3 regions of the Rhizobium sp. L9 genome follow, and region 2 is predicted to be linked to each of the others. Evidence: riboswitches for the same ligand, from Rfam matches in the RefSeq annotation. Region 2 holds a riboswitch; each other region holds the start of a gene.

Region 1 (10,495 bases), on a different contig from region 2:
CACTCACCGTCCGCTCCTCGGTCGCGAGTATGCAAAGAATCAGAAGTCGGGTCTGGTGCGCCAGCGCCTTCAGCAGATCGCTCGCCTCACGAGCGTTTCCAGCGAGTTTGTGCAGTTCCTGACCGGACATTCCCGGCTCGGGCTTGGGCAATGGCATTCGACATCTCGGAAGGGAAGCAAAAAGGCAGATCAGCACAATAGCATATTCGCACACACGAATTTGCCAAAAGTGATGAAATGTCAAAAAAGGTCTAACTAAATCAGCAGATAAGCTGGCCGCCATTGATCTCGAGGACCTGGCCGGTAATGTATCCGGAGAGCGAGGGCGCCGCCAGAAACAGATAGGCGGGAGCGCAATCCTCCGCTGTGCCCAGCCGCTGCAAGGGAATAGACTTTCTCGTCTGCTCCAGCTTTTCGCGGGAGGAATAGCGCTCGTGGAAATCCGTCTCGATCGTTCCGGGCGAGACACAATTGACGCGGATGCCATCCGGCGCGAGCTCGCGGGCAAGCGCCTTGGAATAGGTTGAAACGAAGGCTTTCGAGGCAGAATAAATCGAAGAACCGGGACTGCCGCCGGTCAGCGCGGAAATTGAAACGGTGTTGACGATGGCAGCGCCTTCCGCCGCCTTCAATGCCGGCAGCAACGCACGCGTCAGCGCCACCACCGACGTCTGGTTCAAACGCACGATCGCCTCATAATCTGCGTCAGTCAGTGTGGCAGCTGGAAAACGGCCGAGCATGGTGCCGGCGTTGTTGACGAGCACATGCACCTTGTCGAAAAAGGTAAGCGCATTTTCGGCAAATTGCGCAGCGCCGCCAGCGGCAGTGAAATCGGCGTGCAGCAACAGCGCCCGTCTTTCGGATTCAGCCGTCAGCAGAAAATCCGGCAGATCGCGCCCCGGTTTGCGTCCGGTATGGACGATCACCTTCGCGCCGCAGTCCAGGAACTGCCGGGCCACTTCGAGACCGATGCCCCGCCCGGCGCCGGTTACGATGACATTGCGATTTTCGAATAGTCTCGGGTGGAACACGAAGCCGTCCTCCTCGCGGACAATGCCGCCTGTTGCGCCATTCGCCCTTAACATATGAGCGCGCCGGCCGAAAGAAAGGCAGGCATCATCTTTCCGCCAGAGGCTGGCGCTCTTCCCTGAAAGTTCATAGTTCGATTTCTGTCTCCAGCAGCCGTGCGCCTGGCCCTTCCTCGCCGAGCTGATCGAAGGGATTGCGCAACGGACAGCTTTCGATCGACAGGCAACCGCAGCCGATGCAGCCGGTCAGACGGTCTCGCAGCAGGCTCAGCCGTCTGATTCGCGTGTCGAGTTCATCCTTCCAGCGCGCCGACAGCGTCTGCCAGTCGGCAATCGTCGGCGTGCGCCCCTGCGGCAGGGAGGCAAATGCCGTCTGGATTTCCGAAAGCGGAATGCCGACACGTTGCGCCACCTTGATGATGCCGAGCCGGCGAAGGACATCGCGTCCGTAGCGCCGCTGGTTGCCGCGCGTGCGGATACTCGAGATCAGCCCCTTGGCCTCATAGAAATGTAGCGCCGAGACGGCAAGACCACTGCGTTGCGCCACTTCGCCGACCGTCAGAAGCCTGCCGAGGGGCGTTGCAGAAATCCTATTCATGGCCTATTGACCTCAATATTAGTTGAGGTTTTATAACCGCTGCTTCCCCGGCCGTAAAGCACGAGGCGCAGGAAGGAGCGTCAGTTAGATCATCCGGTCATACAAGCTGAAATGATGGCGTCGGCGCTTGCCCGGCCCGCACCGATCGCCCCTGCCGATATTGCCGCCTGAAAGACAAGCGCTCGGGTTCCGTTCCCGGCAGGTACGGAACCTCGGAAAACACCCGGACAGGACCTCCGTCCGGGTGTTTTTTTATCTGCGCCCATCCGACCGGGCGGACGGGTTTGCAATTTTGCGGTTGCGGCAAGAAAACCCCGATGATAGTTTTCGCCGAAATAACAGGGGAGCTCCGTGTCGCCGGGGCTGAGATGTGAGGCGCAAGCCTCCGGACCCTTCTAAGCTGATCTGGGTAATGCCAGCGGAGCGAGGTCCAAATGTATTCCGGCGCGCAAGTGTCACTCTACCGGACGTCCGGCAATTCCGTCGGCATCCCTATCGATGCCCTCAAGGCAACCGCCCCAAATCGCATCGAGACCGATGCCCTCGACAGGTTTGCGCGAACGGCCCGGCGAAAGCCTGAAATCGAACGCCGATGACATCGCCACGACCATCGGATTCGCGCCTTGCGACGCTCTATCTCGCCGTGTACCGGGCAATGCCCGCCTTGCTCGCAGGCTTTGCTTTTCTGGCGGCATGGGAACTCTATGTCGATCTTTCCGGTATCAAACCGTCCATTCTGCCGGCACCTTCGCGTATCCTTGTCCAGGGCTGGCTGAACCGAGAGGCGCTGATATCAAACACCTGGCCGACGCTCGGAGCGACACTCGGTGGTTTCGCCCTGTCGCTCGCCTTCGCCTTCGCCTCTTCGATCCTGATGGATTTCATGCCATTCATGCGCCGGGCAATGCTGCCGATCTTCATCGCCAGCCAGACTTTGCCGCTGGTGGCGATCGCGCCTCTCGTCGTCCTCTGGTTCGGTTTCGGCCTTTTGCCGAAGATATTGCTGGTGGCGCTCGTCACCTTCTTTCCGCTGCTTGTTGCCCTGCTTCAGGGCTATGAGGCGACCGATCGCGACATTGCCGAGCTCTTGAATTCGATGAAAGCGAGCCGCTGGCGCATTTTCCGCCTGGCGCGGCTTCCCTCGTCGCTGCCCTATTTCTTCGCCGGCCTTCGAATCTCGATCACCTATGCCGTCGTCGGCGCGATCTTTGCCGAATATGCCGGCGCTGCAAGCGGCCTCGGCATCTATATCCTCAACGCCAAGAACAATTTCCGTCCCGATCTCGTGCTCGCCGCCGTGATCGTCAGCGCTCTGTTGACGCTCTGCCTCTTCGCGCTGACGCTGGTTATCCAGCGTTTCGTCATGCCCTGGCAGCCATCCCAGGAGCGGCGCCGATGACCGGTCAGATGCTTGAGCTGCGCAACATCTCGAAGTCCTTCGACGGCATGAAAGTTCTAGACGACATTTCGCTCGCCGTCGCAGACGGCGAGTTCGTCTCGATCGTCGGCCCATCCGGCTCCGGAAAATCGACCGTGCTGAGACTGCTGACACAGGCGCTGCGACCCGATTCCGGCGCCATGCTTTTCAACGATGCAGCGCTGGAACAGACGCCGCATTCCTTTGCCTTCATGCCACAACGCGATGCGCTGATGCCCTGGCGCCGGATCATCGATAATGCCGCGCTCGGTCTGGAAGTGAAGGGCATGGCTCGCCGGGCTGCACGCGCCGCTGTCGCGCCCCTCTTCGAGCGGTTCGGCCTTGCCGGCTTCGAGCATCACTACCCCGCCTCTCTTTCCGGCGGCATGCGCCAACGTGCTGCGCTGCTGCGCACCGTCATCCAGGAGCAGGACATGCTGCTGCTCGACGAGCCCTTCGGCGCGCTCGATGCGCTGACCCGCACGCAGATCCAGGAGTGGCTGCAAGGCATGTGGACCGAACATCGCTGGACGGCGCTGCTGATCACCCACGATGTTCGCGAGGCCGTTTTTCTCTCCGACCGGATCTACGTGCTGTCTGCCCGTCCGGCGCGTGTCATCCGCGAATTCCGCGTTCCCCTGCCCCGCCCGAGAAGCATTGCCGATCTCGGTTCGCCGGCGGCCCAGGCGATCGAGACCGAAATCCTGCAAACCCTGCTTCATCCGCTAGAACAGGGTGGTTTTAGGCCGGTCGGCCCAAAATCTGAATCCTGTTCCAATTTAAAGAGTTAGAGTCTGATGTCGTTCGAAAACCGTACTTTTCGGCGTCATGCTCTAAAGACCTGAGGAGGTCACCATGCCGCTTCTCACCCGCCGCCAGACGATGCTCGCCGCCATCGCGACAAGCCTCGCCGGCCGCGTCGCCTTCGCTCAATCGGCGCCCGCAAAGGTTCGTATCGCGCTCGACTGGACGCCCAACACCAATCACATCGGCATCTACGTCGCCAAGGCGAAGGGCTTCTACACGGCCGCCGGCCTCGATGTCGAAATTCTACCCTTTACCGACACGAGTGCCGGCACGCTGGTATCAAACGGGGTCGCCGATTTCGGCATCAGTAGCGAGATCGAGGCCCTGACGCAGCGTGCTGGCGGCGGTGACGTGAAGATGGTCTACGGCGTCGTCCAGACGGAAACCGCACGCCTGATCTTCAACGGCGGGCGGGACGACATCAAGAGCCCTAGAGATCTCGATGGCAAGACCTATGGAGGCTTCGGCGGCACTTGGGAAAGCGCGCTGGTCTCGGCGATGATCCGCAATGACGGCGGCAAGGGCGACGTCAAGACCGTCACCCTCGGCACCTCCGCCTATGAGGCGCTGGACAATGGCTCGATTGACTTCACGCTGGAGATCTACACCTGGGAGGGCATCGCCGCTGAGCTGGAAAATCGGCAGATCAGCCGCTTCCACTATTCCGATTACGGCATTCCCGACGAGCAGACGACAGTCATCGTTTCCAGTGACGCCTATCTCTCTGCCAGTCGAGAACACGCGCGCGCCTTCATCCAGGCCACGCGTCAAGGCTATGTCTACTCCATCGATCATCCCGACGAAGCCTGCGACCTGCTGATATCAGGAAGTAACGGTGCGCTGATGAACACGGATCTGGTGAGAGCATCTCAGAAGGCGTTGATCGAAGGCCATTTCCTGAGATCCGAGGCCGGCGTGATCGGCACGCTTGATCCGGCAAAGGCCGATGCCATTGGCGCTTTCCTGGTCGAGAACGGCATTCTCGTCGATGCGAATGGCGTCGTGCTCAAGGAGAAGCCGGACTTTTCCACCTATTACACCAACGAACTCCTCGGCTGAGCTCGCCCCGGGCCTTGCCGAGGCGGTCTTCCCAGGCAATGCTTTGCGCCTGGGCGGTTTGAGCCGAATCGGGCAGGGCGGGGAACGACATGCGAGCACAGGACAGACTGGCCGGAGCCGACTTTCTGCGCGCAATGGCCTGCTTGTTGGTGCTCGCGCATCATCTCGCGCTCCGGCTGGATATGCGCAGAATACCGGATGAATTGGCGGCGACGGCAAACGTCCTCCGCTTCGGCAATTTCGGCGTCGCCATCTTCTTCGTGCTCAGCGGCTTTCTGCTTGCCCGCCCCTTCTGGCACGCTCTCGACGCCGGCGGCGCCATGCCCAGCCTTGGGCACTACGCCATCCGCAGGTTGGCGCGCATCGCTCCGGGCTTCTGGGTCGCCACCAGCGTCAGCTTCGTCCTTAGCCTGACGCTGCTTGCCGTGCCGCTGACGCCAGAACTCGTCGTCCGCTACGTCTCGGGACTGTTGTTCATGAGCCAGTGGCATTGGCGCACGTTTTTTCCCGTCGAAGCCGATGGGCCGCTCTGGTCCATTCCCTTCGAGGTCACCAGCTATGTGCTCCTCCCGGTCGGCTTTCTCCTGCTGTTTCGCCTGCCGCTGCTACGGCAACGTCCGTTCTTCGCCCGCGCCGCCTGGCTCTGCGTCATTGCCGTCGTCCTTCTTGCTCATATGATGATCCTGAGGCTCTTTGCGCTCGACGATATCGGGCGCGGCTGGTCATATGGCCTTCAGGGTGGAGCGAAGGAATGGATGCCCAACTATAATCCGATCGGCTTCTTTGCTGTCTTCGCGCTCGGCGCGCTTGCCGCCGGCATCGAAGTGATGTTGCCCGCAAGACGATCTCCCTGGTTCGACGCCGCGGCACTCCTCGCCGTCGCGGTTGCCGCTTACCGCCTCCTCATATCCCCAGGCGGCTCGGCCGAAGGTTACGGTTGGCTTCACATCCCCTATGGATTTCCGGTCTTCCCACTGGCCGTTGCAACAGCGCTCGTTTCACTCAGCCATTCGCAGCGTCTGGGCAGGCTGCTTGATAACCCCCCCGTCCGCTACATCGCCAAGATCTCCTTCGGCATTTACATCTGGCAGGAGATCATCCTGACATTGATCCAGAGACTGGACCCCGGCTCGTTCGGCGCCTCCTCCGAGAATGTGGTCACCGGTTGGATGCAATCCTGCACACTGACAGCGGCGCTCGTTTTTCTGGTGGCAAGCCTCAGTTATTATCTGTTGGAACGACCAGTAATCGATTTTGGCAATCGTCTGACATCGCGCCGCCTCATCGGGCTACTCCTTTAGAAGTATAATTTCGGACGCCGCTCAACTAGAGGCATTAAGGTTAACGCGAAATACTCCCATTTTTGGCGTCTTTATGCTTACCGATTTCTTATTTATAACGATGACAAACCATACGTAAGCATGTATCTGTCTCCCCGCTGTTCAGTATCGCATCTAAACTTCTGGGCATTGAGTAATGTATGCTTTTACTTCGAAGATAAGTTCACGCTTCGATTCGTCTCAGCGTCAGAACAAAATCCGGACCCTGGTTGTAGCGAACTCCAACATTCGCCAACCGGACAGCTTTTCCGGTGTCGAAGGGAGGGCGGCTCTGCGATTGGCCGTAAAGCGGCTGATTGATATCGTCATCTCGGCCAGCGCTCTGCTCGTACTGGCGCCGCTTTTCCTGGCAATCGCTCTTTTCATCAAACTCGACGATGGAGGCCCCGTATTCTTCCGCCAGATCCGTTGGGGCCTGAACGGGCGGAAGATCACCGTCTTCAAGTTCCGCTCGATGCACATCGAAGCTTGCGATCCCAGCGGCATTCAGCAGACCGTCAAGGGCGACAGCCGGGTGACCGGCTTCGGCGCTATGCTCCGCAGGACCAACATTGACGAGCTGCCGCAGCTTCTGAACGTCCTCAGGGGCGACATGTCCCTGGTCGGGCCGCGCTGCCATGCCATCAACATGCGCGCAGCCGGCCGGCTCTACGAAGAATTGGTGCCGAACTACCACCATCGTCACGTCATGCGCCCCGGCATCACCGGCCTCGCGCAGACACGCGGCTGGCGCGGGCCGACCGCACGGCCGCTGCAAGCCCGGGCCCGGATCGCCTGCGATATCTATTATGTCAGGCATTTCAGTCTGCTGCTCGACCTGAAAATCCTGTTCAAGACGCTGGTCATCGAGCTGCGCGGCGGCACCGGCTTCTAGGGCAATTCCAGGAAAAGTATGGAACGGTTTTCCGTTCGGAATCGCGTAAAACGAAATCTTAGGGCGATTCTGCGCTTCGGTGAAAACCTGAACCGCTCTCGAACCCTCCTGGTTGGTCCATAGCGTCGCGCGCGCAAAAGTGCGACACTGCGAAAAGGACATCAGCCAAACGAAGCGCTAAAGCGCGAGAAGCAAGTCAGCAACGCGAGTATCAAGGGCCGTAGCACCTTTGCGCGCCCTGAAGACGCGCGGCGCTGCAAATGTGGCCCTCTCGGTCATGAGCCGGACAAAAGCGGTTTTGAATGCCCGCTCTTTTTCAAATCTTTGATGAGGCGCTTCAAGTTCCCTCGCAGAAACAAAAAAGCGGCCTCGCGGGCCGCCTTTCATCGAAGCCGTCGATTGGTCAATCCTGCTGGACGATGCCGCTAAGATGCGTCAGTTCCATGATGAAATGCTCGAGCTTCGACTTGTGCTCGTGCAACTCGGCATGTTCGAGTTCCTTGCGGGCTGCCTCGATGCGACGGGTCAGTTCGTCCTTATGGAGTTCCTCGACTGGAACGGCGGACTCTGCCAGCAACGTGCAGCCGGTCGGCAGAATGTCGGCAAAGCCGCCGAACACGACATAGTCCTGCTTCTTCCCAGAAGCTGAACGCACGCTCACGACACCCGGCTTGACCGTCGTCATCGTCGGCGCATGGTGCGCCATCACGGTCATCTCGCCCTCAGTCGCGGGAATGACGACCTCGGTCACCATCTCCGACAGCAGCAGACGCTCCGGCGAAACGAGCTCAAAGTTGAAATTGTCAGCCATCAGTGACTTACCTTCTCGGCTATGGCTTTTGCATCTTGCAATTTGGTCCCGCAGAACGGGCAGTGCAGTATCGCCTGGTCGAGATATCCGAGACCTTCTTCGGTCTGAACCAGTCCCACGACCATCATGATCACGCCGTTATCGGCACGGTAGATGGTCGGTGCGGCTGGCTCTGGGAGTTCCGCTACGACCCCTTTTAGCGAGTCGCAGCAGAATATCTCGTCCTTAGCGTCGCTCATCAAGCAGCAGCGAGCTTCTTGGCCTTTTCGATGGCTTCATCGATCGAACCGACCATGTAGAAGGCAGCTTCCGGCAGGTTGTCGTATTCACCGTTGACGAGGCCCTTGAAGCCCTTGATCGTGTCTTCCAGAGCAACCAGCTTGCCCGGCGAGCCGGTGAAGACTTCGGCAACGAAGAAGGGCTGCGAAAGGAAGCGCTCGATCTTGCGGGCGCGGGCGACGGCCAGCTTGTCTTCTTCAGACAGTTCGTCCATGCCGAGGATGGCGATGATGTCCTGCAGGGCCTTGTAGCGCTGCAGCGTAGACTGAACTTTACGAGCGACCTCGTAGTGCTCTTCGCCGACGACCATCGGGTCGAGCATGCGCGAGGTGGAGTCGAGCGGGTCGACGGCCGGGTAGATACCCTTTTCAGCGATCGAGCGCGACAGAACGGTCGTTGCGTCCAAGTGGGCGAACGAGGTTGCCGGTGCCGGGTCGGTCAAGTCGTCGGCCGGAACGTAAATGGCCTGAACCGAGGTGATCGAGCCGGTCGTCGTCGTGGTGATGCGTTCCTGCATCGAGCCCATGTCGGTTGCGAGAGTCGGCTGATAACCCACGGCCGAAGGAATACGGCCGAGCAGAGCCGACACTTCCGAGCCTGCCTGCGTGAAGCGGAAGATGTTGTCGACGAAGAACAGAACGTCCTGGCCCTGGTCGCGGAAGTGTTCTGCAACCGTCAAACCCGTCAGAGCGACGCGAGCGCGGGCGCCCGGCGGTTCGTTCATCTGACCGTAAACGAGCGCAGCCTTGGAGCCTTCGCCACCACCATGCTTGTTGACGCCCGATTCGATCATTTCATGGTAGAGGTCGTTGCCTTCGCGGGTACGCTCACCCACGCCTGCGAAGACCGAGTAACCACCGTGCGCCTTGGCGACGTTGTTGATCAGCTCCATGATGAGAACGGTCTTGCCGACGCCGGCGCCGCCGAACAGGCCGATCTTGCCGCCCTTTGCGTAAGGAGCGAGAAGGTCGACGACCTTGATGCCGGTGACGAGGATCTGCGCTTCCGTGGACTGCTCGACGTAAGCCGGAGCGTCCTGGTGGATAGCGCGCCTGTGAGCGGTGGTCAGCGGGCCTGCTTCATCGACCGGCTCGCCGATGACGTTCATGATACGGCCGAGCGTTTCGTCGCCGACGGGAACCGAGATCGGAGCGCCGGTATCGACGACCTGCTGGCCGCGAACGAGGCCTTCGCTCGAGTCCATCGCGATGGTGCGGACTTCGTTTTCGCCCAGATGCTGAGCGACTTCGAGAACCAGGCGGACGCCGTTGTTGTCGGTTTCAAGCGCGTTCAAAATCGCCGGCAGTTCGCCTTCGAAAGCAACGTCGACGACGGCGCCGATAACCTGGGTGACTTTGCCGACAGAGCGGGTAGCTGCCTCAGCCATATTCTTACCCTCTTTCCCTAACTCAGAGCGCTTCCGCGCCCGAAATGATTTCAATCAATTCCTTGGTGATCTGAGCCTGACGCTGACGGTTGTAGCTCAGCGTCAGCTTGTTGATCATCTCACCGGCATTGCGCGTAGCATTGTCCATCGCGCTCATCTTGGCGCCCATCTCGCCCGCGACGTTCTCAAGGAGAGCACGGAAGATCTGGACGGAGATATTGCGCGGGATCAGGTCGTCGAGGATCGACGCCGGATCCGGCTCGTATTCATAGACGGCGCCTGCATGTTCTGCATCCTGGGCGACGGCTTCCGGAGCCTTGGCCGGGATGAGTTGCTGGGCGGTCGGAACCTGTGAGATGACCGACTTGAACTCGGAGTAGAACAGCGTGCAGATGTCGAACTCGCCGGCCTCGTACATCTCGATGACGCGCTTTCCGATCTGGTCGGCATTCTCGAAACCGATTTTCTTGACTTCGCGCAGTTCCTTGCGCTCGATGATCAGCGATGCATATTCACGCCGCAGGATATCGTAGCCCTTCTTGCCGACGGTGAAGATCTTCACCGTCTTGCCCTCGGCAAGCAGCCTGCGGACATGGTCGCGCGCAAAGCGGGCAATCTGCGAGTTGAAACCGCCGCAAAGACCGCGTTCGGCCGTGCAAACCACCAGCAGATGGACCTGGTCCTTGCCGGTGCCGGTCATCAGCGCCGGCGCGCCATCCGCCTCGGTGACGGCCTTGGCAATGTTCGCCAGAACCGCACCCATGCGCTGCGAATAGGGCCGGGCGGCCTCGGCCGCCTCCTGCGCACGCCGAAGCTTCGCCGCGGCGACCATTTTCATCGCCTTGGTGATCTTCTGCGTCGCCTTGACGGAGGCGATCCGGTTTTTCAGATCCTT
Region 2 (10,495 bases):
CAGCCTCGGCTATGCCGGCATTGGCGATCATGCCGATCTTGACGGCGTCGACGCGCACGTCGGCGAAGACGGCATCGATCTGGTCGGCGACGAATTGCGGCGGCACCAGATGCACGCCGGTCACCCCTTGCGTGTTCTGTGCCGTCAGCGCGGTCAGCACTGCCATGCCATAAACGCCGCGGGCGGCAAAGGCCTTGAGATCGGCCTGGATGCCGGCGCCGCCGGAGGGATCCGAGCCGGCGATGGAGAGAACATTGCGGATCATGGGCGGACCTTTCGGATTTCTGCGGCGATGCGGCGGGCGGCGGCCTCGGGGTCCGGCGTGCCCGCAATGGCGGAGACGACGGCAAGCCCTTCGGCTCCGGCTGCAAACACTTCCGCCACATGCTCCGCCTTGAGGCCGCCGATGGCGACGGACGGCACCGGCGATGCCTTCACCAGCCTGGCAAGACCATCAAAGCCGACCGGCTGCTTGTGGTCGGCCTTGGTCGGCGTCGCAAAGACAGGTCCGACGCCGGCATAATCGACAATATCAGGGTCGACGGCGGCAGCGAGCCGGGCTGTTTCCACCGAGAGACCAAGGATCATCTCGGGTCCGATCATGTCTCGTGCCCTGCGCGCATTCATATCCTCCTGGCCGACATGCAGGCCATCGGCGCCGATCGCGACCGCAGCCTCGACATCGTCATTAACGATGAGGAGGGCGCCGGTTCCAACGAGCGCCTCTCTCAAGGCGCGGCCGGTCTCGATCATGCTGGCCGTGCCGGCATGTTTGTCGCGCAACTGCACCATCGTCGCGCCGCCGGCAACGGCAAGCCGCGCCGTCTCGATCATGCCGATTCCGGCGCAGAGATCGGGATCGAGAACGAGATAGAGCGAAAGGTCGAAGCGCTTCATGCGACCGATACCCTTGCCCTGGCATCGAGCGTTTCGGCGTCGATCGCAGCCAGCGCATCGAGGAAGCGCCAGGAAAAGGAGCCCGGGCCGGCGGCGCCGAGCGCTGCATCTTCGCCGGCGACGGCGAAGGTCGCAAGCGCGGCGACAGTCGCGCCGAAGAGATCTTCGGGCGCGGTCGCGGCAAAGGCGCCGACGAGGCAGGTGAGCGAGCAGCCGAGCGCGGTGACCTGCGGCATCAGGGCCGATCCGCCCGCAATACGGACTGCCCTTGCGCCATCGGTGACGAAATCGACAGCACCGGTGACGGCGACGATGGTCCGCTGCCTCTCCGCCAGCCGCCGTGCCGAATCCTCCGCCTGTTCGACTGGATCGCGGCTGTCGACGCCCTGACCACGGCTCTCGCCGCCGGCAAGCGCGATGATCTCGGAGGCGTTGCCGCGGATAATCGTCGGGCGAAGCTCGAGAAGGTCGGCCACCGCGGCGCGACGGAAGCCCGTGGCGTAATGGGCCACCGGATCGAGCACCCAGAGTTTGCCGGCCGCATTGGCGGCCTTGGCAGCCCCCTGCATGCCTTCGAGCCATTGCGTCGAGAGCGTGCCGATGTTGATGGTCAAAGCATTGGCGATGCCGGCGAATTCGCTGGCTTCTTCAGCGGCATGCACCATGGCGGGCGAAGCGCCCGCGGCCAGCAGGACGTTGGCCGCGATATTCATCGCGACATAATTGGTGATGCACTGAACGAGCGGCGGCTTTTCGCGCATCGCCTTCAGCATGGCTCCCGACGTGATCTTGCTCTGCATGGTGCCCCTTTCAGGCGGGGGCGGGCGCGGGGCGCTGCTCTTACGGCGGTGCCCCGAGCGACTCCCTCCGCCGGCATTATCCGGTTCAGGTTCGAAGGGTTCTTCTCAGCCCGTCTGTCGACGAACGCCCCTGTCTCTCATCACGCTCTTTTTCGCAGAGAAGGGCGCGGCTGTCACTCCGAAAGTGAGTATTCCGGTATTTCGGAGCGGCTGCCCTTGGGCGTGGACATTGCTGGAGGCCTTCCCAGCGCAATCCTGAAGGCATCCAATTTTGCCTAACTCAAATCATGCAGCCCCGTCGTAATAGCCTGGCTGATTGAAAACTCCGAAAATCTAACCCTCAAACCACTCCGCTCCGGCGTACAGGCTGTCGGCCCGACCTCATAGCGATCGGCAGCCGGGAAGGGTGCTAGCCGCAGCAACGGCCAGCGGCTACCGTCGCGGGAGCCCTGGATGCGCACGGCGCCGTTTGCGACAGTCACACGGATGCGGAAATCCTCCAATTCCTTGAAGGGCTGCGACACCGACCAGTCTGACTTTCCGTCGGTGACGACGGTGCTGAGGAAGGCTTCGCCGTCGGTGAATTCGACGCCTGTTTTCACCCAGCGGCTCTCGTCGATGCGTACCATCAGGCCGGCCTGATCGTAGAGGGTGCGGAATTCGCCCTGGACGCGGATCTGTGCGGTGAAGCTGTCGCCGGTGGGAAAGGCGAGGAAGTGGCCGGTGTCGCGGGTGAAGCCGTAATAGGTCTCGCGCCAGAAATCGGTCTTTTCGCCTGTCGTCATCGTCAGGCCGGTTTCGTCGGCGTGCCAGCTGGCCGGCTCGTTCAGCCATTTCCCGTCATTGAAGTCGATGCTCATTCGCTTCTCCCTTCCTTAATCTTGCCGCAGGGCAGTCGTCTCACTTGGCGTATCACGCAGGCCCCGTGCGGAGAACTAGCGCAGCTGAAGATGGTGCTTTCCGGAAACGCGCCATCCGCGGCTGCATAATCGACCGCTCATGCTTGACACGATAGCTTCAGCTTCTATTCTTTTACAAAAATATGAATTACATAATTGTGGAACTAAATCGGGAGCTCTCATATGAAAACATTCGCCGCATTCCTTCTCGGCACCGCGCTCGTCGCCCTGCCTTCGACCCTGCTCGCTCAGGAAAAGGGCGGCGTCATCAATGTCGCGACGATCGGCGAGCCGCCGACGCTCGATCCGATGTCGTCGACGGCTGATCTCGTCGGCATCGTCACGCAGCATATTTTCGAGACGCTCTACACTTTCGACAAGAGCTGGAACGTCACGCCGCTTCTCGCTGAAAGCCTGCCCGAGATCAGCGCCGACGGCAAAACCTATACGATCAAGCTCAGGACTGGCGTCAAGTTCCACGACAATACCGATATGACGTCCGAGGATGTGGTCGCTTCGCTTACCCGCTGGATGAAGATCGCCTCGCGGGGCAAGCAGGTTGCCGGCTTTATCGACAAGATCGCGGCTACCGATCCTTCGACGGTTACGATCACGCTGAAGCAGCCCTATGCGCCGCTGACCTCGCTGCTCGCCTTCAACAATTCGGCGGCGATCATCATCCCGTCCGAAAAGCAGGACGAGCCGATGAAGGAGTTCATCGGCACCGGTCCCTATATGCTGAAGGAACGGAAAGCCGACCAGTATATCCAGCTTGTCCGCTTCGATGGGTATAAGCCGCGCTCCGGCGAGAGCGATGGCTATGGCGGCGCGCGTCATCAATATCTTGATGAAATCCGCTTCGTGCCGGTGCCGGACCCGAACACCCGCGTCGAGGCCGCCGTTTCCGGCCAGTATGATTATGTCGACTCGATTCCTGTCGAATCCTACGACAAGCTGAAAGCCTCGACCGCCTCGCAACCGGTCATGCTGAAGCCCTTCGGTTACCCTGTCTTCGTCTTCAACACCAAGGAAGGTGCTGCTGCCAACGTCGAGGTGCGCAAGGCGATCCGCCAGGCGCTCAGCATGGAAGACATGCTGGCGGCGGCTTTCGGCAGCAAGGATTTTTATGCGCTCGACGGCGCCATCTATCCGAAGTCCTTCGCCTGGTCGACCGATACCGGCGCCGAGGGCGCCTATAACGTCGCCGATCCGGAAGGGGCGGCCGCGGCCGCCAAGAAAGCCGGCTACAATGGCGAGCCGATCCGCATCCTGACCAGCCGCCAATACGAGTTCCATTACAAGATGGCGCAGGTCGCCGCCGAATATCTGAAACTTGCCGGCTTCACTGTCGATATGCAGGTGGTGGACTGGGCGACGCTAACCCAGCGCCGCACCGATCCGAAGCTTTGGGATATCTACATTACCCACAGCCCCTTCTTGCCGGAGCCGGCGCTCATCGGCTCGCTGTCGACGAGTTCGCCCGGCTGGTGGGACACGCCGGCCCGCAAGGCCGCGGTCGATGCCTTCACCTCCGAAGTCGATCCGAAGAAGCGCGTGGCGCTCTGGGCCGATGTCCAGAAGGCCGTTTATACAGACGCACCCTTCATGAAGATCGGCGATTTCAACGCCGTCTCGGCGAAGTCGGTCAAGCTCGAGGGCGTCGATCCGGCTCCGTGGCCATATTTTTGGAACGCCTCGGTCAAGAAGTAAGCATCACCGCCGGTGCCGCCCTTCGGGACCGGTGCCGGTCATCTTTTCTGCCGCATCTGCAAGGGCTTGAAGGCCGGCATTCATGATACGCTACATCCTCCAGCGCCTGTTCGGCATGATGGTCGTGATGTTCCTGGTCGTCACGATCGTCTTCGTCATCGTGCGCGTGACCCCGGGAGATCCGGCCGCTATCATGCTCGGGCCGGATGCGACGCCGCAGGATATTGCCGATCTCCGGGCCCGGCTCGGCCTCGATCAGTCGCTCGGCCTGCAATATGTCTATTACATAGGCGAACTGCTGAAGGGCGATCTCGGTCAGTCGATCTTCCTTAACATGCCGGTCACATCCGCGCTCATCGACCGGGCCGAGCCGACTTTCTTCCTGACGCTGTTTTCGCTTGCCATCGCCAGCGCCGTCGCCCTGCCGATCGGCATCTATGCCGCCTATCGGCGCGGGTCCTTCATTGACCAGGCGGCAACGACGCTTGCCATGTTCGCTGCCAGCATTCCAAGCTTCTGGCTCGGTCTCATCCTGATGCAGTTCTTAGCTGTCCGATTCAATCTCTTCCCGGTCTCCGGCTATGGCGGCCCGGGCTCGACTTTCATCGACCGGATGTATCATCTGACGCTGCCGGCCTTTGCGCTCGGCATCGTTTCTTCGGCGCTGATCCTGCGCTTCACCCGTGCCTCTATGCTCGATGTGCTCGGCGACGATTATATCCGCACGGCGCGCGCCAAGGGGCTAATCGAGCGCAAGGTCATCCTCAAGCATGCGCTGAAGAATGCGCTGATCCCGATCCTGACGGTGCTCGGCCTGACGGCGGCGGTGCTGATCTCGGGCGCTGTCGTCACCGAAACCGTTTTCGGACTGCCGGGTGTCGGCAATCTCGTCGTTTCGGCGGTGCTGCGCCGCGACTATCCCGTCATTCAAGGGGCGCTGCTCGTCATCGCCGCCCTCTACGTGCTGATCAATTTTGCGATCGACATGCTCTACCTGCTGGTCGATCCGAGGGTGCGCTACTGATGGCCGATGCCGCAATCAAACCCGTCGAAAGCGAAGGCAGCAAGTTCGTCCGCCGCCTGATGAAGCGCAGGACGGTGGCCTTCGGCCTGCTGATCCTGACGGTCTTCGTGCTGCTGGCGGTGTTAGCGCCGGTGGTCGCGCCCTATTCGCCGTCGAAGCTTTCCATCGTCAACCGTCTGAAGCCGCCGAGCGGCACCTTCTTTTTCGGCACCGACGAGTTCGGCCGCGACGTCTTCTCGCGCACGATTTTCGCCGGCCGCCTGTCGCTGCTCGTCGGTGCGGCTGTTGTGGCCTTGTCGGCCGCCATCGGCGTGACGCTCGGCCTGCTTGCCGGCTTCTTTCAAAAGCTCGATACGCCGATCGCCCGGCTGATCGACGCGATGATGGCCTTTCCGGATATCCTGCTCGCCATCGCCCTCGTCGCCGCTCTCGGCCCGTCCTTGACGACGGTCATCATTGCGCTGTCGATCGTCTACTCGCCGCGCCTTGCCCGTATCGTCCGCGCCTCGACGCTTGTCATTCGCGAACTGCCCTATGTCGAGGCGGCGAGGGCGCTCGGCATCTCGACCTTCCACATCATGACGCGGCACGTGCTGCGCAATCTGCTGTCGCCGATCCTGGTGCAGGCGACCTTCCTCTTCGCCAGCGCCATGCTTGCCGAAGCCGGTCTCTCCTTCCTCGGCCTCGGCGTCAGCCCCGAAATCCCGACCTGGGGAACGATGATCGCTGCCGGCCGGCAATATATCGGGCAGGCCGACTGGATGACCGTTTTCCCCGGCGTGGCGATCGTCCTCTCGGTGCTGTCGCTGCAGATGGTCGGCGACGGCCTGAGAGACATGCTCGATCCAAGACTTCGCAAGGACCTTTAATCCGCCGACCAGAGGTCGCCCAATCTAATCCGCCAATAGAAATTCGCATGACAGGAGTTCGCGTGAATCAGTTCCCCGCCGCCGCCGGCAAGGTCGAGAACTCGCCTTACCAACGGTTAGCCGCGCTCGGCATAACGCTGCCGCCGCCACCGCCGCCGATCGCCAATTTCGTGACGCATGTGCTAGAAGGCAACATGCTCTATCTGTCAGGCCAGGGCCCGCGCGAGGCCGATGGCTTCCTGCATGCCGGCAAGGTCGGCGGCGGAGTTGGTGTCGAGGAAGCTTACCGACATGCGCGGCTGACCGGCATCAACCTGCTTGCCGTCATGCATGAAGCGCTTGGCGATCTCTCCCGCGTCAGGCGGGTGGTCAAGCTGCTCGGCATGGTGAATGCCGTGCCCGAGTTCGAGGATCATCCGAGCGTCATCAACGGCTGCTCGGATCTGTTGATCGCCGTCTTCGGCGCGGCCGGCGAACATGCCCGCTCGGCCGTCGGCTTCAGCTCGCTGCCCGGCAATATCACCGTTGAGATCGAGGCCATCGTCGCCTTGCATTGCTGAACGTGCTTTCGTGTTTGGAGTGGTCTTCGGAAGACTTTTTTCTATTTTAGCACGCATCCTTCCCCCGGCTGCTCGACACTGCCACATGGTCGCGCCATGTTCTGCCCTTCCTCCCAGACTTCCGGAGATCTTCATGCCCGATGATATCAGACCTTCGCTCGGCCTTCGTCCCGTCATCAATGTGTCCGGCACGATGACCAGCCTCGGCGCCTCGATCGTCGTTCCGCAGGCGATCGAGGCGATGGCAGCGATCCTGCCTCACTTCGTCGAAATCAACGACTTGCAGCGCAAGGCAAGCAGCATCATCGCCCGGCTGACCGGCGGCGAGGCGGGTTTCGTCACCGCCTCCTGCTCGGCCGGAATTTCGCTTGCCGTCGCCGGCGCAATCACCGGCGACAATCTGCTGGCGATCGAGAAACTCCCGGACGCCGTGCCGGAGAGGAACGAGGTCCTGGTGCAGATGGGCCATGTGGTAAGCTACGGCGCGCCGGTCGACCAGGCGATCCGGCTTGCCGGCGGCAAGGTGGTGCTTGTGGGACAGGCGACCTCGACGCATCGTTTCCACATGGAAAAGGCGATCACCGACAAGACGGCTGCTGCCGTCTTTGTCGTTTCCCATCATGTCGTCGATTATGGCCTGCTGAACCTCAAGGAATTTATCGAGATCGCCCATGCCAGGGGCATTCCCGTCATCGTCGATGCGGCCTCGGAATATGACCTGAGGACCTTCCTGGAGCAGGGGGCCGATATCGCGCTCTATTCCGGCCACAAGTTTCTCGGCGGCCCGACCTCGGGTATCGTTGCCGGCAGCAAGGAACTGGTGCGGCACGCCTTCCTGCAGAATATGGGGATCGGCCGCGGCATGAAGGTCGGCAAGGAAAGTATCTTCGGCGTCATGGCGGCGCTGGAGGCGTGGGAAAGGCGCGATCATGCCGGCATCCGCGAGCGCGAGACCGGCTATCTCAATCTTTGGAAGAAGACGCTCGACGGTCGCCCCGGCGTCACCCCGCTGATCGAGCCCGACCCGACCAACAATCCGCTCGATCGGCTGCGCCTCATCGTCGATCCCGAAGAGGCGCATATCACCGCCTGGGATCTGGCCGATGCGCTCGCCAAGGGCAGTCCGCCGATCATCGTGCGCGATCATGAGGTGGAGCACCGCTATTTCTATCTCGACCCCTGCAACCTGCATCCGGGCGAAGAGATAATCGTCGCAAACCGTCTTGCTGAGGAGCTCGACAAGGCGCGCGCCTCCAACGAGATCATCGCCACACCGATCGAAAACCGCAGCCGGCACCGCTTCGACGGATTGCTGCGCTGGCCGGATTGATCGACCGTTCTCATCCGCCGCAAGAGGAGCCGATATGGCCAACGCCCAAGCCCAGCCGATCGAGAGATTGAGCCCCGTTCTTTCCGTCGACCGGCTGACTACGTCCTTCCTGGTCGACGGCGCCTGGAAACCGGTCGTGCGCGACGTCTCCTTCACCGTCGCGCCCGGTGAAACTGTGGCGATCGTCGGCGAATCCGGCTCGGGCAAGAGCGTCACCTCGCTGTCGATCATGCGGCTGCTGCAGGCGGAGACGAGCCGCATCGAGGGCCGCGTCATGCTCGGCGGCCGCGACCTGCTGGCCCTGCCGGAACATGCGATGCGGCAGGTGCGCGGCAATGAGGTGGCGATGATCTTCCAGGAGCCGATGACCTCGTTCAATCCGCTCTTCACCATCGGCAATCAGATCTCCGAAGCGCTGCTCTGCCATTCCGCTATGAGCAAGGCCGATGCCAGGGCCGAGACGATCAGGCTGCTGGAAAAGGTCCGTATCCCCTCAGCCGCCTCGCGCTTCGACGAATATCCGCATCGTTTTTCCGGTGGCATGCGCCAGCGGGTGATGATCGCCATGGCGCTCGCCAGCCGGCCGAAACTCTTGATCGCCGACGAGCCGACGACCGCACTCGACGTGACGATCCAGGGGCAGATCCTCGATCTCATCAAGCTGCTGCAGGAAGAGGAGGGGACTTCTGTTCTCTTCATCACCCATGACATGGGCGTCGTCGCCGAGATCGCCGACCGGACCGTGGTGATGTATCGCGGCGAACAGGTGGAAAGCGGCGCCACTGCCGATATCTTTCACCGCGGCAAACATCCCTACACAAGGGCGCTGTTGTCAGCCGTGCCGGTGCTCGGCTCGATGCAGGGCCGGCAGAGGCCGCTGCGCTTTCCCGTGGTTAACACCGCGACGGGCGAATCGGACATTCCCGCCGAGGCTGCCGATACGGTCGCGGCGAAGCCCGTCCTGCAGGTGAAGAACCTCACCAAGCGCTTCGACATCCATTCCGGCCTTTTCGGCCGGCTGACCAGCCGCGTGCACGCGGTCGAAAACGTCTCCTTCGATCTTCATGCCGGCGAGACGTTGTCGCTCGTCGGCGAATCCGGCTGCGGCAAATCGACGACGGGGCGAGCCATCATGCGCCTGATCGAGCCGCAGGCGGGTTCCGTTCTCGTCGAGGGCAGGCAGGTGCTCGGCCTCGACAGGAAGGAGCTGCGCGAGATGCGCAAATCCGTGCAGATGATCTTCCAGGATCCCTTCGCCAGCCTCAATCCGCGCATGACGGTGGGGGCTGCGATCGCCGAACCCTATCTCGAACACGGGATGGGCAATGTGAGACAGGCGAAGGAAGTCGTTGCCGATCTGCTGGTGAAGGTCGGCCTGTCGCCGGATATGGCCGGGCGTTATCCGCATGAATTTTCAGGCGGCCAGCGCCAGCGCATCTGCATCGCCCGGGCGCTTGCGCTGCAGCCGAAGGTTATCGTCGCCGACGAAAGCGTTTCGGCGCTCGACGTCTCGATCAAGGCGCAGGTCATCAACCTGATGCTGGATCTGCAGCAGAGTCTCAACCTCGCCTTCCTGTTCATCTCGCATGACATGGCGGTGGTCGAGCGGGTCAGCCACCGCGTGGCGGTGATGTATCTCGGCGAGATCGTCGAGATCGGCCCACGCGCCGCCGTCTTCGAAAATCCGCAGCATCCCTATACCAAGAAGCTTATCGCCGCCGTGCCGGTGCCAGATCCCGACCGCCGCCACGAGAAGCGGATGGCGGCGAACGACGAGATCAAGAGCCCGATGCGCCCGGTCGACTACGCCCCTCCGATAGCCTCCTATCGCGAGGTCGGGCCGGGCCATCTGGTCATGGCCGAGCGCTCGTCCGGGCTGGGAGTTGCCTAACGGATCAGCGGCGCATAAAGCAGATGCGGAGACAAATGCTTGGAAAGCCGCACCGATGAACAAGACAGAGTATTTTTCGACGCTCGGCGGCCTGCCGCCGCAGACCCAACTGCTTTCCGGTAAGGCCGTTTTCACCACGGCTTACGCGGTCATCCCCCGCGGCGTCATGAGCGATATTGTCACGAGCCTCCTTCCGCATTGGACGGGAACGCGGGCATGGGTGCTCTCACGGCCGCTTTCCGGTTTCTCCGAAACCTTCTCGCAATATGTGATGGAAGTTCAGCCGGGCGGCGGAAGCGACCGGCCGGAGCCCGACAAACGAGCCGAAGCGGTGCTCTTCGTCGTCGAAGGCGGCATGACGGTTGAGCTCGAGGGCGTCAGCCATGCGCTGCGCGCCGGTTCCTTCGCCTATCTTCCGGCCGGCTCGGCTTGGCGCCTCAAAAATGATGGTTCGACCGTGGCAATCTTCCATTGGGTCCGGAAGGCATTCCAGGAAGTCGAGGGGCTGGAGCCGC
Region 3 (8,067 bases), on a different contig from region 2:
GCAAGCGCGAAGGCCTCGGCAATGCTGGCGGGATCTCCGGCGCCGGCAACGGCGGTGTTGAGGAGAACGGCATCATAACCGTACTCCATGACGGTGGCGGCGTGAGACGGGCGGCCGATGCCGGCATCGATGATCAGCGGCACATCCGGAAAGTGCGCCCGGAACGATCGCAGCGCCATCGGGTTCAGCGGCCCTTGAGCGGAACCGATCGGCGCGCACCAGGGCATCAGGACGCGGCAGCCGGCTTCCAGCAGCTTTTCGGCGACGACAAGGTCGTCGGTCGTATAGGGGAAGACCTGAAAGCCCTCGCCGGTCAGGATGCGGGCCGCTTCGACAAGGCCGAAGACGTCAGGCTGCAACGTATCGTGATGTCCGATGACTTCGAGCTTGATCCAGTCGGTGCGGAAGACGTCGCGCGCCATCTTCGCCGTCAACACGGCCTCCTGCACGCTGTGACATCCGGCCGTATTCGGCAGCACTTGCACGCCAAGCTCGCGGATCAGGTCGAAGAAGGCGCCGCCTGCTTTGCCGCCGGCGGCTTCGCGGCGAAGCGAAACGGTGACGATCTCGGTCTTCGAGCGCTTGACCGCCTCTGCCAGCACAGCTGGAGACGGATAGCGGGCGGTGCCGAGCAGCAGTCGGGAGCGGAATTCAACATCATAAAGTTTCAGCATCTCAGCCTCCTTGCATGGGTGAGAGAATTTCGATGCGGTCGCCTTCGCCGAGCCTGAAATCGCCGCGGTCCTCACGGTGCACCAGCTCGCCGTTCACTGCGGTCGCCAGCCATTCGCCTTCGTAGTCGAGAGCGAGAAGAAGATCCGCGAGCGTCGCGGCTGCGACCTCCTGTTCCTCGCCATTGATGATGAAGGTCATGATGCCCTCCTTTCCGAGTGCTTGTCTTTTCCAAGAAGAAGCCGCGCCACCTCCCCTGCCATGGCCGGCGCCAGCAGAAAGCCGTGGCGGTAGAGGCCATTGACATGGAAGATGCGCCCCTCCTGCGTCACCCGCGGCAGATTGTCGGGATAGGCCGGCCGCACGCCCGCGCCGGTCTCGGTAACCCGTGCCTCGCCGAAGGCAGGATTGACGGCATAGGCGGCATTCAGCAACTCCATCAGCGAACGCGCGGTAATCGGGCCGATGTCGTTGCTTTCGATCATCGTCGCCCCGATCATGAAACGATTTCGCTGGCGTGGCACGATATAAATCGGGTGGCGCGGATGCAGCAGGCGAACGGGGCGAGAGAGAGTGACCTCGTTCGTTTCGACGCAGAGCATCTCTCCGCGAACACCGCGCAATCCGGGCAGGCGGCCGATCTGGGCAGCCCCGGTGCAGTCGATCACGCGATCGTAAGGGGCAAGGTCAGCATCGCCCGTAACGCCGAATGTGAGACGCATGCGGGCTTCTTCAAGTCCGGCGGCGAGCCCCGAGAGCGCCTGGCGCGGATCGAGATGCGCTTCCTGCCGGAAGAACAATGCCCTGCGGAAGCGGCCAGCGAGATCCGGTTCAAGCGTCGCGATCGCCGGCTCGTCCAACCATTCCCATCCGCTTGTCCGGCGGCAAAAGCGGTCGAGTTCGCCGGCATCTCGCCCGGCCGCCACCACAAGCGTCCCCCGGCGATTGACATGGCCGGGCAGCGCTGCCTCCCACCAATCGGCGGCAAGACGGCCGAGCGCCAGGACCGGCTCGTCTGCGCTTTCCCTTTCGCACCATGGAGCCAGCATGCCGCCGGCAAAGCCGGAAGCACCGGCGCCGACCTCGTCGGCTTGCTCAGCGACGCTGACCCGGAAACCGTGCCGATGGAGCTGCCAGGCAACGGTGAGGCCGGCAACGCCGGCCCCCTTGACGAGAACATGCATCGTCATTCTCCGGCAAGCGTTTTCGCAGCCTCGGCGACCGGCATGTAGAGGTCGCCGCCATCGCGATATCTGGCGGCCATGGCTTCCAGTCCTTCTTTCTGCGCTTCGGCGCGAATATCGTGGGAAATGCGCATGGAACAGAATTTCGGGCCGCACATCGAACAGAAATGCGCCACTTTGTGGGCCTCCTTCGGCAGGGTCTCGTCATGGAAGGAACGCGCCGTATCCGGGTCGAGGGAGAGGTTGAACTGGTCTTCCCAGCGGAATTCGAACCGCGCTCGCGACAGCGCATCGTCACGGATGCGGGCGGCCGGATGGCCCTTGGCGAGGTCGGCGGCATGCGCGGCAATCTTGTAGGTGATGACACCGGTCTTGACGTCGCTGCGGTCGGGCAGGCCCAGATGCTCCTTCGGCGTGACGTAGCAGAGCATGGCCGTGCCGAACCAGCCGATCATCGCGGCTCCGATGCCGGAGGTGATGTGATCATAGCCCGGTGCGATGTCGGTGGTCAGCGGCCCGAGCGTATAGAAGGGAGCCTCGCCGCAGACCTTGAGCTGCTTGCCCATGTTCTCCTTGATCTTGTGCATCGGCACGTGACCTGGGCCTTCGATCATCACCTGGCAATCCCTGGCCCAGGCAATCTTGGTCAGTTCGCCGAGGGTTTCGAGCTCGGCAAATTGCGCAGCGTCATTGGCATCGGCGATCGAGCCGGGGCGAAGGCCGTCTCCAAGCGAGAAGGAGACGTCATAGGCACGGCAGATGTCGCAGATTTCCTCGAAATGCTCGTAGAGGAAACTCTCCTTATGGTGATGCAGACACCACTTGGCCATGATCGAGCCGCCGCGTGAGACGATCCCGGTGACACGATTGACGGTGAGCGGGATATAGGCAAGCCGCACGCCCGCATGGATGGTGAAATAATCGACGCCCTGCTCGGCCTGTTCGATCAGCGTATCGCGATAGACTTCCCAGGTGAGATCCTCTGCAATGCCGTTCACCTTTTCAAGCGCCTGGTAGAGAGGCACCGTTCCGATCGGAACCGGCGAATTGCGAATGATCCATTCGCGGATGTTGTGAATGTTGCGGCCGGTGGAAAGGTCCATAACCGTGTCGGCGCCCCAGCGGATCGCCCAGACCATCTTTTCCACCTCTTCCGCCATCGACGAGGTGACCGCCGAGTTGCCGATATTGGCGTTGATCTTCACCAGGAAATTCCGGCCGATGATCATCGGTTCGGTTTCCGGGTGGTTGATGTTGGCCGGAATGATCGCGCGGCCCGCCGCGACCTCCCGCCGAACGAATTCGGGCGTCACGAAATCGGGAATATCAGCGCCAAAGCTTTCGCCGTCGCGCGCGAGCGCCTCCTTCGCAGCCTGCCGGCCGAGGTTTTCGCGGATGGCGATGAACTCCATTTCCGGCGTGACGATGCCGGCACGCGCATAGGCGAGCTGGGTTACGGCGCGGCCCGCTTTTGCCTTCAGCGGCGTGTTGCGAAGCGGGAATTCCGGCGTCAGCCGCTCGCCGGTGACAAAACCATTGTCTTCAGGCTTCACCACCCGGCCTTCATAGGCCTCGACATCGCCACGCGCCCTGATCCAGCTCTCGCGCAAACGCGGCAGTCCGGCGTCGATCGAGACCGTATAGGCCGGATCAGTATAGGGACCGGAGGAATCATAGACCGTCACCGGCGGTTCACCGGAGGTCGGGTGAAGGCTGATTTCGCGCATCGGCACGCGCAGATCAGGATATAGCGTTCCGGGCTTGGCGATCTTGGTCGAGGCCGGAAGCGGGCCGGTGGTGACGACCGGAGTAAGCTTGGGTGCGACAATATTCATGGGTGAGGCTCCAAGGTTTGACGTTTGGAGACCCAGTTCCAGTGTTGGAATGATGGAAAGACGCCTCATACGACAAAGCGAAATCCGCCCGACAGCCGCAGCGTCTGCACCGTCCCTACGCCAGTATGAACTGGATCAGGTTCAACGGGTCACTGCGCCACAACAGGCAAAGCCATATTGTTCAGCAGAATCTCAGCCCCTTGCCGGGACACCCCTGGTGAATGCCCTGCATCAAAGACCGCTGCGGCCCTGATGTCAAGCCGACCCTCACGCGTTCCCATCCGGACCTTTTGAGTCGGCGGCCAGTCCGATAGAGCAGCATTGATTGTGGATGGGCCAGCTCCGCCGGCCCATTTCACTCGCCAGGACGCTGCCGTCCATGCTCTGAATATTCGTGGCATGGTCTCATGTTTTGCTGACGGGCGATAACGTCCGTTTATTTGTCAGACGGCGCCTGCTCGATCACTCTATCGCAACACCATTCTTGCATTCATGGCCTATCGTTTCGTCCACACTGCCGATCTCCATCTCGACTCTCCCTTGCGCTCTCTCGCACTTCGCAACGCAGAGCTGGCCGACCTCGTGAGTGACGCCAGCCGACAGACGCTGGTCGCGATCGTCGATCTTTGCCTTGAGGAGCAGGTCGACGCGCTTGTCATCGCCGGCGATCTCTATGACGGGGAGCAGACGTCGATGAAGACGGCGCGCTTCCTGGCGAGTCAGCTGGAGCGGCTGCACCGGGCGGGCATTGTCGTCTTCAAGATCCGCGGCAATCACGATGCCATGTCGAAGATCGCTCGGGAACTGGTGATGCCTGATACGGTGAAGATCTTCGGCGGCCATGCCGAGACCGTCGAGACCACCAAGGGCAGCTTGTCGGTCGCAATCCACGGTCTGAGCTTCGCCAAGCCGCAAGCCCCGGACCCGCTGCTGCCGAAATTCAAGCCGCCGGTAGCAGATGCCGTCAATATCGGCATCATGCATACGAGTCTGGCCGGATCGGCCGGACATGATGTCTATGCGCCCTGCAACGTGCTCGACCTGCATGCCTCGGGTTTCGACTACTGGGCGCTCGGGCATCTCCACCAGCGCAGCCATTATCCCGGCACGGCGACGGTCATCATGCCCGGCATGCCGCAGGGCCGCGACATCAATGAAGCGGGCGTCAAGACCGTGTCGCTGGTGACCGTGGCCGACGACCGGACCGTGACGGTCGAGGAGCGGCGTACCAGCATCGCGCAGTTCGAGCGCGTCAATGTCGACCTCACGGGTGTCGATGATTGGCGTGAGGCAGCCATGATGGTCGAGACGGCCCTGATGGCGCAGCGCGACCGCACGGCTTCGCCGCATCTTGTCGCACGCCTCAGGCTTTCGGGCCGCACGCCGCTCTCCTGGCAGCTGCGGCGCGATGTCGACCTCATGCAGGCCGAAGCCGAGCGGCGCAGCGACGCGATCGGCCGCACCTGGATCGAGAAGCTGGAGCTCGCCTTCGAAGCGCCCTCGATCCCCGCAGACGCGGTCGCCGCCGATCCCGTCGTCGAACTCGGGGCGCTGATGCGGGACGAGGTCATCACCCGCAGCGGATTTCGCGACGAGGTCAGGGAGATGGTCCGGGACCTGCTTGCCGACCTGCCGCCCGAGAGCCGGGCATTTGCCGGCCAGAACGAGGCGGGTTTTGAACGCTTCATCGACTGCCTTCTCGCCGATGGCGCCGAGGACATCGCCGCCCGGATGAAGGCGGTGGATCGGGGAGACAGCTGATGCGTCTGCGCCGCCTCGACCTCACCCGCTATGGCAAGTTCACCGATCACTCCATCGATTTCGGCGCGGCCCGTCAAGGTTCGCCGGACTTGCACATCGTTTATGGCCTGAACGAAGCGGGCAAGTCGACCACCTTCGCCGCCTATCTTGATCTGCTCTACGGCATTGGTGAGCGCAGCACCTATAATTTCCTGCATCCCTACAATACGATGAAGGTCGGTGCGCGGCTGGAATTTGGTGGCTGGGAATACGAGCTGGCGCGGCTCAAGCTGCGGACCGGCAGCCTCGTCGATGATCGGGGACAAGCTGTGAACGAGGCGCTCCTGGCCGGCGCGCTTGGAGGCGTCGGTCGCGAGGCCTATCGCACCATGTTCTCGCTCGACGATCAGTCGCTCAAGGAAGGCGGCAACGCCATCATACAAAGCAAGGGCGAACTCGGCGAATTACTGTTCTCGGCCAGCTCAGGCCTGGCAGGCCTGAGCCGTTCGCTGGTGACCGCAGCCGACGAAGCCAACGCGATCTACAAGAAGCGGTCGTCGAGCACCAAGCTCGCGGAACTCAAGCGTTCGCTCGAAGCGCTCAAGGCCGAGCGCAATGCTATGGACACGCTTGCCTCCACCTATTCGGCCCTGAAATCGACTTATGAGCAGGCCGACGCTGCCTATGGCAAAACCACGCGGGAACTGGCCGAGGCCAAGACCCGGCATCAGGAGCTGACGCGCCTTCTCGGCGCCCTACCCGCGGCCCTAGAGCTCCGGCGGCTGGATGCAGATGCAGCCGCCATGAGCGATCTGCCGCGGCCGCCGTCCGAATGGTTCGCGCTCCTGCCGCAGCTTTCGCGCGACGAGACGCGGCTGCAGGCGCTTGTCGATACCGCCGACCGCACGCTGCGCCAGCTTGCGGATGAGATCGAGGCGATCGCGATCGACGACAAGGCGCTGGCGGTCACCGCGCATATGGACCTGCTGGATCAGGGTCGGGCGCGCTATCTTGCGGCTGAGAGCGATCTGCCGAAGCGCTGGCTGGCGCTGGCCGAACAGGAGGGTGAGTTGGTCCGACTGCTGGCCGATCTCGAACAGCCGGGCCATGCGAAACCCGAGGCGCTGCTGCTGCCCGCTTCGCTGATCGGCATCATCCGCGATCTTATCGAACGGCGTTCCGGCGTCGAGGCGAAACTGGCAGCCGCTGATCGGGAACTGTTGCGAGCGCGGGAGAATCTCGAAAGGCTGAACAGGGAAGGCGGCTCGCGAGATGGATCTGGGCTCCTGGATCCTGCGCGTTTCGGCCGCATCGAGATCGCCCTGAGCCGGCTGGCGGGATCTGATCTCCCCGTGCGGCTTACCATGGAAGAACGGACACTTGTCCAGGCGAAGCGAACGCAGGAGAACCAGTTTGAACAGCTCGCACCCTGGAGCGGCAACGCCGTCGCTCTGCAGCGGACGGCCGCGGCAGAGCCTCGACAGATCGAAGCCTGGCGTGGCCAAGCGACTGCTATCGACAAGCGGATTGGCGATCACGAGGGAAGGCTGCGCGATCTCGGCACCGAACAGGCGCTGACCAAAGCCCGGATCGCGGCCTTAGTCGCCGGCGGTTCGATCGACGATACCGAGGCCGCGCGGCTGCGCGATGAACGCGATGCCGCCTGGCAGGCGCATCTCACCAGTCTGAATGCCGCCACGGCTCGGATTTTCGAGGAGCGGATGCGGCAGGACGACGTGGTATGCGCCGGCCGGCTGTCGCGGGCGCAGGAACTGGCCGAGCTGCGCCAACTCCGCCAAGCGGAAGCGGCAACGGCAGCAATGATCGAGCGGCAAAGGGAACTGCTTGGCGAAGCGCGCGCCGAACATGATGCGCTTGCCGAGCGCATCGGTGATCTGCTGCCTGAAAACATCGAATATGACGCCGAAGCCGCGGCGCGCGTGGCCGCACTCGACACTTGGAGCACCAAGCGAGCCGCGGCGCTGGCCGCCTGGGACGATCTGCAACACGCAGAAGACACGGTGCACGCGCTTCGCATCGAACTGGATAGGCATGCCGCAACGCTTGCGGAGAGCCTTGCAGAAGCCGGTCTTGATGACGCAGACCAGCGACCGGTCGCCGAGCTGATGCAGGCTGCAAATGATATACTCGCCGCCGGCAGAGCCGAGCGGGCGGCGCGGCAGGCGCACGAAAAGGCGGTCGGTGACCTCAGCCACGATCTCAGGGAACGACAGCGCGACCGGCAGGAGGCGGAAGCCGCCATGGCGGCCTGGGAGCGGGAATGGGCGGGGGCGCTGTCGCGAACCTGGTTTGCCGACAAAGCCGGTTCGATGGCGGCCGTCCGAGCAATGCTGAACGCGCTCGCTGCACTGCCCTCCATCCTGAAGGAAAGAGATGACCTCGCAAGTCGTGTTGCCGCGATGGAGCGCGACCAGCAGCAATTTCGCGAGCATATCGCCGGTCTTCTCAGAGACTGCGGTCTCAGCCAACCGGCCGTGGATACGCTCGCCTCCGCAAACGCGCTTGTGGAACGTCATGAGGCGGCACGGCATGCGGCTCAGCTTCGGGCAGACCGGCAGGCGGATCTCGAAAGACAATTGGAAAAACGGCTTGCGCTGGAGGAGGAATTGGCCGTT

The links. A riboswitch is a leader RNA that binds a small molecule or an ion and turns the genes downstream of it on or off. The one in region 2 is predicted to bind thiamine pyrophosphate.
Region 1: linked by a shared signal. The riboswitch ahead of CO660_RS07035 (ABC transporter permease) and the one ahead of thiM (hydroxyethylthiazole kinase) in region 2 are both predicted to bind thiamine pyrophosphate.
Region 3: linked by a shared signal. The riboswitch ahead of thiC (phosphomethylpyrimidine synthase ThiC) and the one ahead of thiM (hydroxyethylthiazole kinase) in region 2 are both predicted to bind thiamine pyrophosphate.

What each region holds. Positions count from the first base shown of each region.
Region 1 is NZ_NWSZ01000006.1:20,739-31,233, forward strand. Features, by position in the region: gene CO660_RS07020 (metalloregulator ArsR/SmtB family transcription factor) at 1-157, opposite strand, end outside; gene CO660_RS07025 (SDR family oxidoreductase) at 261-1,031, opposite strand; gene soxR (redox-sensitive transcriptional activator SoxR) at 1,156-1,626, opposite strand; TPP riboswitch at 1,957-2,070, shown strand; gene CO660_RS07035 (ABC transporter permease) at 2,219-3,025, shown strand; gene CO660_RS07040 (ABC transporter ATP-binding protein) at 3,022-3,834, shown strand; gene CO660_RS07045 (ABC transporter substrate-binding protein) at 3,899-4,909, shown strand; partial or broken gene CO660_RS07050 (acyltransferase) at 4,999-6,218, shown strand; gene CO660_RS07055 (sugar transferase) at 6,386-7,123, shown strand; gene CO660_RS07060 (F0F1 ATP synthase subunit epsilon) at 7,527-7,934, opposite strand; gene CO660_RS07065 (hypothetical protein) at 7,934-8,173, opposite strand; gene atpD (F0F1 ATP synthase subunit beta) at 8,173-9,600, opposite strand; gene CO660_RS07075 (F0F1 ATP synthase subunit gamma) at 9,623-10,495, opposite strand, start outside.
Region 2 is NZ_NWSZ01000025.1:8,823-19,317, reverse strand. Features, by position in the region: gene thiD (bifunctional hydroxymethylpyrimidine kinase/phosphomethylpyrimidine kinase) at 1-265, opposite strand, end outside; gene thiE (thiamine phosphate synthase) at 262-897, opposite strand; gene thiM (hydroxyethylthiazole kinase) at 894-1,697, opposite strand; TPP riboswitch at 1,743-1,839, opposite strand; gene CO660_RS23695 (DUF1349 domain-containing protein) at 1,973-2,557, opposite strand; gene CO660_RS23690 (ABC transporter substrate-binding protein) at 2,780-4,306, shown strand; gene CO660_RS23685 (ABC transporter permease) at 4,389-5,330, shown strand; gene CO660_RS23680 (ABC transporter permease) at 5,330-6,199, shown strand; gene CO660_RS23675 (RidA family protein) at 6,247-6,759, shown strand; gene CO660_RS23670 (aminotransferase class V-fold PLP-dependent enzyme) at 6,893-8,089, shown strand; gene CO660_RS23665 (ABC transporter ATP-binding protein) at 8,124-9,980, shown strand; gene CO660_RS23660 (bifunctional allantoicase/(S)-ureidoglycine aminohydrolase) at 10,036-10,495, shown strand, end outside.
Region 3 is NZ_NWSZ01000014.1:109,076-117,142, reverse strand. Features, by position in the region: gene CO660_RS16780 (thiazole synthase) at 1-674, opposite strand, end outside; gene thiS (sulfur carrier protein ThiS) at 676-873, opposite strand; gene thiO (glycine oxidase ThiO) at 870-1,856, opposite strand; gene thiC (phosphomethylpyrimidine synthase ThiC) at 1,859-3,691, opposite strand; TPP riboswitch at 3,786-3,917, opposite strand; gene CO660_RS16760 (DNA repair exonuclease) at 4,184-5,452, shown strand; gene CO660_RS16755 (AAA family ATPase) at 5,452-8,067, shown strand, end outside.